One region of the Allobosea sp. AK1 genome, then DNA from elsewhere that is predicted to be linked to it. Evidence: riboswitches for the same ligand, from Rfam matches in the RefSeq annotation. Region 1 holds a riboswitch; the other holds the start of a gene.
What was found. A riboswitch is a leader RNA that binds a small molecule or an ion and turns the genes downstream of it on or off. The one in region 1 is predicted to bind thiamine pyrophosphate.

Region 1 (4,206 bases):
AGGGTCGCCAGTTCCTGCGCGACATGGCGCGCGAACTCGGCCGGGCTGACCCGCCCGCCCCGCTCGACGAAGAGCATCTGCGGCGAGTAGCAGCCCTGCTGTTCGTAGCGGGCCACATCATGCGCCGCGAGCCTGGCCAGCGCAGGCGCCTTGCGGCTGTCGAGCGCTTCGCACGCCACAACACCGAAGCCGATCTTGTGGCCATGCGGCAGGAAGCGCGTGGTGATCGGCAGCTTCGCGCGCAGCGCCGTCAAGGTTTCGTTGCCGCCATAGGCCATGACGGTATCGGCCTCGCGCAGGAAGATCGGCTCGGCCGCCGCCTCGCCGCCCTTCCACCAGGTGATGGCGAGGCATTCGCCGATTTCGGGGTCGATCTCTGCGAGCAGGCTCGCGAACCAGCCCGCCGTCAGCGGCTCGGCCGAGGCGAGCTTGCCGATGCTGCCGGCCTTGACCAGCAAGCCGCAGATCAGGCTCCAGAGCGAGAGCGCCGGCACGTTGCCGGCCCAGACGTGCAGCAGCAGTTCAGGGCCGTGGGCGCGCAGATAACCGCCCTTGGGCGTCGGCTGGAAGCCGTCGAGCATGACGGGATTGGCGAAATCCTCGGCCAGGAAGCGCAGGAGCTGGGGCTTGCGGAAGGTCTTGAGATAGCCGGTCAGGCCGAGCCGGACGGTCTCGCGGTCATAGCCGGTGACGATCGGTAGGAGATGCTCGGCCTTGCGGCGCAGCGGGTGTTGGCGGTCGAGCAGGCGCGCGATGGCGGCGTCGATCGCGGCGACGATGCGGGCCGTCTCCATCCGCTTCAGCCGGGCGCGGGCGCTGTCGCGGACATGCGCGCAGAGCGTTGCCGCCTGCGCTTCGTCCAGCTCGGGCAGCGCGATGGTCGCGCTCTCGCCCCAGGCGCTTTGGCTGACCTCGCGCCAGCGCAGCGCCTCGCGGTTCAGGCCCGGCAGATGGCCCGCATGCTCGATCACCTGGGTCAGCCTCGTGCTGCCGCGAGGAATTCGGCGACGGCGACCGAGCAGCCCTTCGAGGCCTCGCCATCGACGCGGCCGAGCAGCTTGAATCCGCCGGGCACGATCTCGCCGGCATCCTCGGTCAGGATTGCCGCGACGCAATTGAAATGGGCGAGGTCGTTATGGACGATCACGCCGCGCTGGCCGTCCGGCAGGTCCGCCCTGGTGAGGGGATCGACGACGCGGCTGCGGATCCAATGCGGGCCGGATTTCACGGAGGGGCAGACGGCGTTGCCGTCGTCATAGAGCTGCGAGCTGAGCTCGGTCATCCCGTACATGTTGATGCAGGACGCGCGCGGCACGCCGAAAGCGGCGCTGAGCCCGTCATAGAATTCGTCGGGCCCGAGTTCGCGCGACTGGCCCTTGAAGCCGCCGGTATCGAGGATGCGGCTGCCCTCCGGCAGGGCGAAGCGTCGGCCGCTCGCCGCGAGCGCGTCCAGCACGGGCACGAAGGAATAGCTCGCGCCGAGCAGGGCATAGGGCTCACCGCTTGTCTCAGCCTGCTCCAGTGCCGACAGAAGACCGTCGAGATCGAGCCCGGCGGCATCGATGAAGGTCTCGGAATCCGCCGTGCCGCATTCGCGCTTGGCGAGCGAGAGATAGGTGGCGAGCGAGGAATTCGGCAGCTCCGCCTCGTCGGGGAAGAGGATGCCCATGCGGATGCGCTCGCGGCCCTGCATGAAGCGCGCGCGGAAATTGACCAGCATCGAGCGCTTCCAGACGTCGAGCGTCGGATGGTAGCTGCGACCGCGGATGCCTTGCGTGGTGCCGCTGGTCATGAAGACGCGTTCGGCGGCTTCCGGCGGGCTGCAGCTCAGCGTCAGGTCCTTGAAGGCGGTGATCGGCACGGCCGGGATGTCGCGCCAGCGCTTCACGGAAAGAGGCGTGCGGCCGCGCTGCAGGCAGAAGCGCTTATAGGGCTCGTTGTTGCGGAACTGATAGGCGAAGACCTTGAGCGCCATCGCCTCGAACTCGGCTTCCGACGCATCGGGAAGCGCGATGAATGCCAGGAGCGCCGCGATGATCTCGGCTTGCGTCACTTGAAGCCACTCCGTTCGGACGCGCACGGCGAAGCCGGGGCGTCGATCGCTGGAGGATCACGAGCGCAAGCTGGAATCAGGGCCTCAAGGCCGCATGTCCCGCATCCCTACGCCGGTATGATCCGGATCAGGTTCGGAGGGTCACCGCGTTGCTTAAGGCTCGAAAGCCCAGCCGGCGGAATCTCAGCCTCCTAGCGAGGCCCCCCTGGGAACGGGAGCAGATGACGAGCGGCGGGCCTTGCTGTCAAGCGATAACGGAGCGGGGCGGGTATCCGTAAGGGGCTTGCCGAGAGAGCCCGGCATCTCCCGCTCAGCCGGCGATATCCCGGGCCATCCGCATGAGATACTGGCCGTAATCGCCCTTGGCGAGCTTCTCGCCGAGCCGTGTCAGCTGTGCCGTCGAGATCCAGCCCTGTCGTGCCGCGATCTCTTCGGGGCAGGCGATGCGCAGGCCCTGGCGGCTTTCGAGGGTCCGGACGAACTCGCCGGCTTCCAGCAGGCTGTCGGGCGTGCCGGTATCGAGCCAGGCGAAGCCGCGGCCCATCGATTCCACCGAGAGCTGGCCGCGCTCCAGATAGATCCGGTTGACGTCGGTGATTTCGAGCTCGCCGCGCGCCGAGGGCTTCAGCGACCGGGCGATCTCGACCACCTCGGCATCGTAGAAGTAAAGGCCGGTGACGGCCCAGCTCGACTTGGGAACCTCAGGCTTTTCCTCGATCGAAACCGCCTTGCCGGTCTGGTCGAAGGCGACGACGCCGTAACGCTCGGGATCGCGGACATGGTAGGCGAAGACCGTGGCGCCCTGCTCGCGCGCCTTGGCCCGCGCCATCATCGCGGGCAGGGAATGGCCATAGAACAGGTTGTCGCCGAGAACGAGGGCGGAGGGCTCGCCGGCGACGAAATCGGCGCCGATCAGGTAGGCCTGCGCCAGCCCGCCGGGATGCGGCTGCTCGGCATAGGTCAGGCTCATGCCCCAGTCCGAGCCGTCGCCGAGCAGGCGCTTGAAATGCGGCAGGTCGTGCGGCGTCGAGATGATCAGGACGTCGCGGATGCCGGCGAGCATCAGCGTCGAGAGCGGGTAGTAGATCATCGGCTTGTCGTAGACGGGCAGGAGCTGCTTCGACATCGCCAGCGTCATCGGGTGCAGCCGGGTGCCGGAACCGCCGGCCAGGATGATGCCTTTCATCGTTACCTCTGGTCCTTGGCCTGATCTTCGAGAAGTCGTGCGACGCAAGGCCGGAGCGAGCTTTGCCATTCCGGCAGCCGCACCTCATGGGCGAGCGCGAGCTTGCTGCAATCGAGCCGGGAATTGGCGGGCCGGCGCGCCGGCGTCGGATAATCGGCCGTGGCGATGCGCCCGACCCTGACCGGTGCGCCGCCATGCCGTTCGCGCTCGGCGAAGATCGCCTCGGCGACATCGGCCCAGACGGCCTCGCCCGCCGCGCTCATGTGGAACACGCCGCGCAGGTCCGCATCATCCGCCCGCGCAGTCAGGTTGCGCGCCACGGTGAAGATCGCATCGGCGATGTCGAGCGCGCTGGTCGGGCATCCCGCCTGGTCGGCGACGACGCCGACCTCGTCGCGCGTTTCGGCGAGGCGCAGCATCGTCTTGACGAAGTTCTTGCCGAAGGGGCTGTAGATCCAGGCCGTGCGCAGGATGGCGTGGTTGCCGGTCGCCGCCGCGACCGCCCGCTCGCCCGCGAGCTTGCTCGCGCCATAGGCCGAGATCGGGCCGGTCGCATCGTCTTCGCGATAGGGCCGGTCGAGCGCACCGTCGAAGACATAGTCGGTCGAGAGCTGGATCATGGGGATGCCCAACGCCGCTGCAGCACGCGCCGCTTCGCCGGCAGCCTCGCCGTTGACGCGCATGGCGAGTTCGGGCTCGCTCTCGGCCTGATCCACGGCGGTATAGGCGGCCGTGTTGACGATCACGTCGGGCCTCGCCGAACGCAGGGCCGGCGCGACTGTCTTCGGGACGGCCAGATCAAGGTCCGGTCGGCGCAGCGCGATGACCTCGACGCCGACGGGCACGCGCTCCAGCATGGCGCAGACGACCTGGCCGGTCCAACCGGTGACGGCGATGCGAAGTGTCATCAGTCGAAATACCGCAGCATCTCGGCGAGGCGCGGATGCTTGCGGTCCTTGTCGGAGAG
Region 2 (4,206 bases), 910 kb from region 1:
CCATCTCCATCGCCTGCGCGGCATGGGACGGCAGGCCGATGCCGGCATCGACGACAAGCGGCACATCCGGGAAATGCTGGCGCAGGCTGCGCAGGCCATAGGGGTTGTTGAGCCCCCTGCCCGACCCGATCGGCGCACCCCATGGCATCAACACCTCGCAGCCGGCATCGAGCAGGCGCCCGCCGACCACGAGATCCTCGGTCGTGTAGGGAAAGACCTTGAAGCCGTCATCGGCGAGAATGCGTGCGGCCTCGACCAGCGCGATCACGTCCGGCTGGAGCGTGTCGTCCTCGCCGATCACCTCGAGCTTGATCCAGTCGGTACCGAAGACCTCGCGCGCCATCTGCGCCGTGGTCACCGCCTCCTTGACGGTGTGGCAGCCGGCCGTGTTCGGCAGAACCCTGACGCCGAGCTCGCGGATCAGCGCCCAGAAGGCCTGGCCGGCGCCCCCGGAGGATTCCCGCCGCAGCGAAACGGTGACGACCTCGGCGCCCGAGCGCTTCACCGCCTCGGCCAGGATCGTGGGCGACGGATATTGCGCCGTGCCGAGGAACAGCGGGTTCTGCGGCTCGAAGCCATAGAAGGATGCCATCTCAGCCTCCTTGCATCGGCGCGACGATCTCGATGCGATCGCCTTCGCTCAGGGCCGTTTCGGCGCGCTTGCGGGCCGGCACGAAATCGCCGTTCACCGCAGTCGCGACGATGCGGCCGCCGAAGCCCAGCTCCGCCAGCGCCTCGGCCAGCGTCTTCGCCGCGACGTCCTGCGGGGCGCCGTTAAGCAGCAAGGTCATGCAGCATCTCCGGTGTTGCTTGCGGGTTCAGCACGGCCTCAGCCGCCATCCGCGCCATGGCGGGGCTGAGCAGGAAGCCGTGGCGGTAGAGCCCGTTGACATGGATCACCCGGCCGCGACGCGTCAGCCGCGGCAGGTTGTCGGGAAAGGCCGGGCGGGCATCGGTTCCGATCTCGACCACCTCGGCCTCGGCGAAAGCGGGATGCAGCGCATAGGCGGCGCCCAGCAGTTCCAGCATGGCGCGAGCGGAGATGCGACGCCGCTCGCCGCTCTCGATCATCGTCGCACCGACCATGAAGAGCCCGTCCACGCGCGGGACGATGTAGAGCGGAATGCGCGGATGCAGCAGCCGGACCGGGCGCGACAGGCTGATATCGTCGCTGCGCAGCAGCAGCATCTCGCCCTTGACGCCGCGCAGGTCCGGCAGGACATCACGCGCCGCCAGCCCCCGGCAATCGAGGACGATATCGGCATCGAGATCGACGGGCTCGACGGCGCTGTCGAAATGGATTGTGCCGCCGTTCGCGACGAGGCGCTCGGCCAGTACGGCGATGGCTTCACGCGGATCGAGATGTCCTTCACGCGCAAAGAACAGGCCGCGCGAAAACCGTCCGGCGAGATCGGGCTCGATCACGGCGACCGCATCGCCATCGATCTCCTCGAAATGGCTCGTGCGCTGCCCGAAGCGGCGCAATTCCGAACGATCCCGGCTCGGCGCGACCACGAGCGTGCCGTTGCGGACGACACCGCCGGCATGGCGCTCCCACCAGTCGGCCGCCTGCTGGCCGAGCCGGATCACCGGCTCCTCGGCGCTCTCGCCCTCGCACCACGGCGCCAGCATGCCGCCGGCATACCAGGAGCAGGCTTCGGCGCCGATGCGCGGACCGCGCTCATGGACCGTGACCTGCGCGCCGCGCGCCAACAGTTCGGTGGCGCAGGCCAGGCCGACGACACCAGCGCCGACCACCGCGACCTTCAGGCTGGAATGAGGGCGTTCTGCCGTCATGCTCTTCCCTGCTCCCGGGAAGGCAGCGGCCTGGGGCGCGAACAGGATGTCTGCGAACCGAAGACCGTTCCCTTCGCCGGCATTACCCGGATCAGGTACGATGGGTTGGCGCTGACCACGCCTCTCAGCCTCTCGGCACCCCAACGGACAGGCTCAATCTAGTGGCTGCCCGACAGTGGAGCAAGACGAGCCAATGCAGGGCTCCTGTGCAGCAGCTTTAGCCCGCAGCAGCAATCCGTGCCGCTTGGCCTCTCCATTACCAACGGAGTGCTCTATGATCGGCTTCGCGTGCATGCACAGGCGAAGCGAAGGAAGTTGCCGACGAGGCTTGTCAAACGGCTCTGCAATCGGGCATAGAGCCTCTCGCCGGAGACGTGGCCGAGAGGCTGAAGGCACTCGTTTGCTAAATGAGCATACCCCACAAGGGTATCGAGGGTTCGAATCCCTCCGTCTCCGCCACTCTTTTTTCTGCCCTTCCTTCGTTCGCTTGAACTTGAATTCGCACGCGGTTGCGGCGCACGGACGTGTGCACTCTCATGCATCGGCGAGCGTCCGGTCGGACCTTGTGCATCGCTGCGGCGATCTCCCATCCCGGCAGGTGCGCTGGTCGGCGGCTGGATTGGGTCGTCGCGATCAAGCAGGGCCGCCTACCGGCGATGCCGACACCGCAAGCGCGAGGGCCTCACCAGGTTTCCTTGACCGTTTCCATCGCGACATTGGTCGAGGTGTTCGCGACATGGGGCAGGTTCGAGATCTTCTCGCCCAGCACGGCCCGATAGCGCCGGATATCCGGCGTGCGGATCTTGAGAAGGTAGTCGAAGCGCCCCGCGATCATGTGGCACTCCTCGACCTCCCTGATTTTCTTGACCTCCTCGTTGAATTTCGTCAGCGCCTTTTCCGTGGTGTCGGACAGCTTGACCTCGGCGAAGGCGATGTGATCGAGCTTCAGCTTCGCCGGGTTAAGCGTTGCCCGGAAGCCCTCGATATAGCCGTCGTCGACAAGCCGGCGGAACCGGATCTGGCAGGGCGTCTTGGAGAGGCCGATCCGCGCGCCAAGCTCGGCGATCGAGATCCGGCCGTCCTCCCTGAGCACGTCGAGGATCTTGCGATCCAGCGCGTCCAGATCGCCTTCGATCGGCATTTCCTTAGGCTTCTTCACTTGCAATCCTCAAATCTGAAGTCTGAACGGACTGCAGGATAACAAAATTTAGACCGCCTGAGAATCGCGCTCATGATAAGCTCCCGCGCAAAGAACGGGAGAGGGTATCGCCCCCGGCCCGTCGCGTTCGAACCCGCCGGGACAAGCCATGAGCCAAGCCACCGCTGCCGCCGCCAACACCGCCTCCAGCCCGGCGCCTTTCGAGGGCTTCGCTCCACCGATCCGCGAGCAGTCGGCGCTGCGCCAGGCGATCACCGCCGCCTATCGCCGGCCTGAAACGGAGTGCCTGCCCCCGCTGCTGGAAGCGGCGAAGCTGGCGCCAGCGAGCAAGCAGGAGATCGCGCGCACGGGGCGCAAGCTGATCGAAGCGCTGCGGGCCAAACACAAGGGCACCGGCGTCGAGGGTCTGGTCCAGGAATACTCGCTCTCCAGCCAGGAGGGCGTCGCGCTGATGTGCCTCGCCGAGGCGCTGCTGCGCATCCCGGATACCGCAACGCGCGACGCGCTGATCCGCGACAAGATCGCCGATGGCGACTGGAAGTCCCATGTCGGCGGCGGCAAGTCGCTCTTCGTCAATGCCGCGACCTGGGGCCTCGTCGTGACCGGCAAGCTGACCTCCACCGTGAATGATCGCAGCCTGGCCGCTGCCCTGACGCGCCTCATCGCTCGCGCGGGCGAGCCGGTGATCCGGCGTGGCGTCGACATGGCCATGCGGATGATGGGCGAGCAGTTCGTCACCGGCGAGACGATCGACGAGGCGCTGAAGCGCGCTCGGCCACTGGAGGCGCGCGGCTTCCGTTATTCCTACGACATGCTCGGCGAGGCCGCGACCACCGCAGCCGATGCCGCCCGCTACTATCGCGATTACGAGAACGCGATCCACGCCATCGGCCGGGCCGCGAACGGGCGCGGTGTGTTTGAAGGCCCAGGCATCTCGATCAAGCTCTCGGCCCTGCATCCGCGCTATAGCCGCGCGCAGGCCGGCCGGGTGATGAGCGAATTGCTGCCGCTCGTGCGCGAGCTCGCGCTGATCGCCAAGAGCTATGATATCGGCCTCAATATCGATGCCGAGGAGGCGGACCGGCTGGAGCTCTCGCTCGACCTGCTGGAGGCGCTGAGCTTCGATAACGCGCTGCAGGGCTGGAACGGCCTCGGCTTCGTGGTGCAGGCCTATGGCAAGCGCTGCCCCTTCGTTCTCGACTGGATCATCGATCTTGCCCGCCGCTCCGGCCGGCGCATGATGGTGCGCC

Region 2: another riboswitch for thiamine pyrophosphate. It lies ahead of thiO (glycine oxidase ThiO); the one in region 1 lies ahead of FHT98_RS16850 (LuxE/PaaK family acyltransferase).

Annotation. Positions count from the first base shown of each region.
Region 1 is NZ_VFMG01000001.1:3,458,758-3,462,963, forward strand. It holds gene FHT98_RS16845 (acyl-CoA reductase) at 1-971, opposite strand, end outside; gene FHT98_RS16850 (LuxE/PaaK family acyltransferase) at 977-2,053, opposite strand; TPP riboswitch at 2,140-2,270, opposite strand; gene rfbA (glucose-1-phosphate thymidylyltransferase RfbA) at 2,364-3,239, opposite strand; gene rfbD (dTDP-4-dehydrorhamnose reductase) at 3,242-4,147, opposite strand; gene rfbC (dTDP-4-dehydrorhamnose 3,5-epimerase) at 4,147-4,206, opposite strand, start outside.
Region 2 is NZ_VFMG01000001.1:4,368,394-4,372,599, reverse strand. It holds gene FHT98_RS21035 (thiazole synthase) at 1-592, opposite strand, end outside; gene thiS (sulfur carrier protein ThiS) at 594-791, opposite strand; gene thiO (glycine oxidase ThiO) at 775-1,770, opposite strand; TPP riboswitch at 1,849-1,950, opposite strand; tRNA gene FHT98_RS21020 (tRNA-Ser) at 2,166-2,256, shown strand; gene FHT98_RS21015 (Lrp/AsnC family transcriptional regulator) at 2,480-2,938, opposite strand; gene putA (trifunctional transcriptional regulator/proline dehydrogenase/L-glutamate gamma-semialdehyde dehydrogenase) at 3,105-4,206, shown strand, end outside.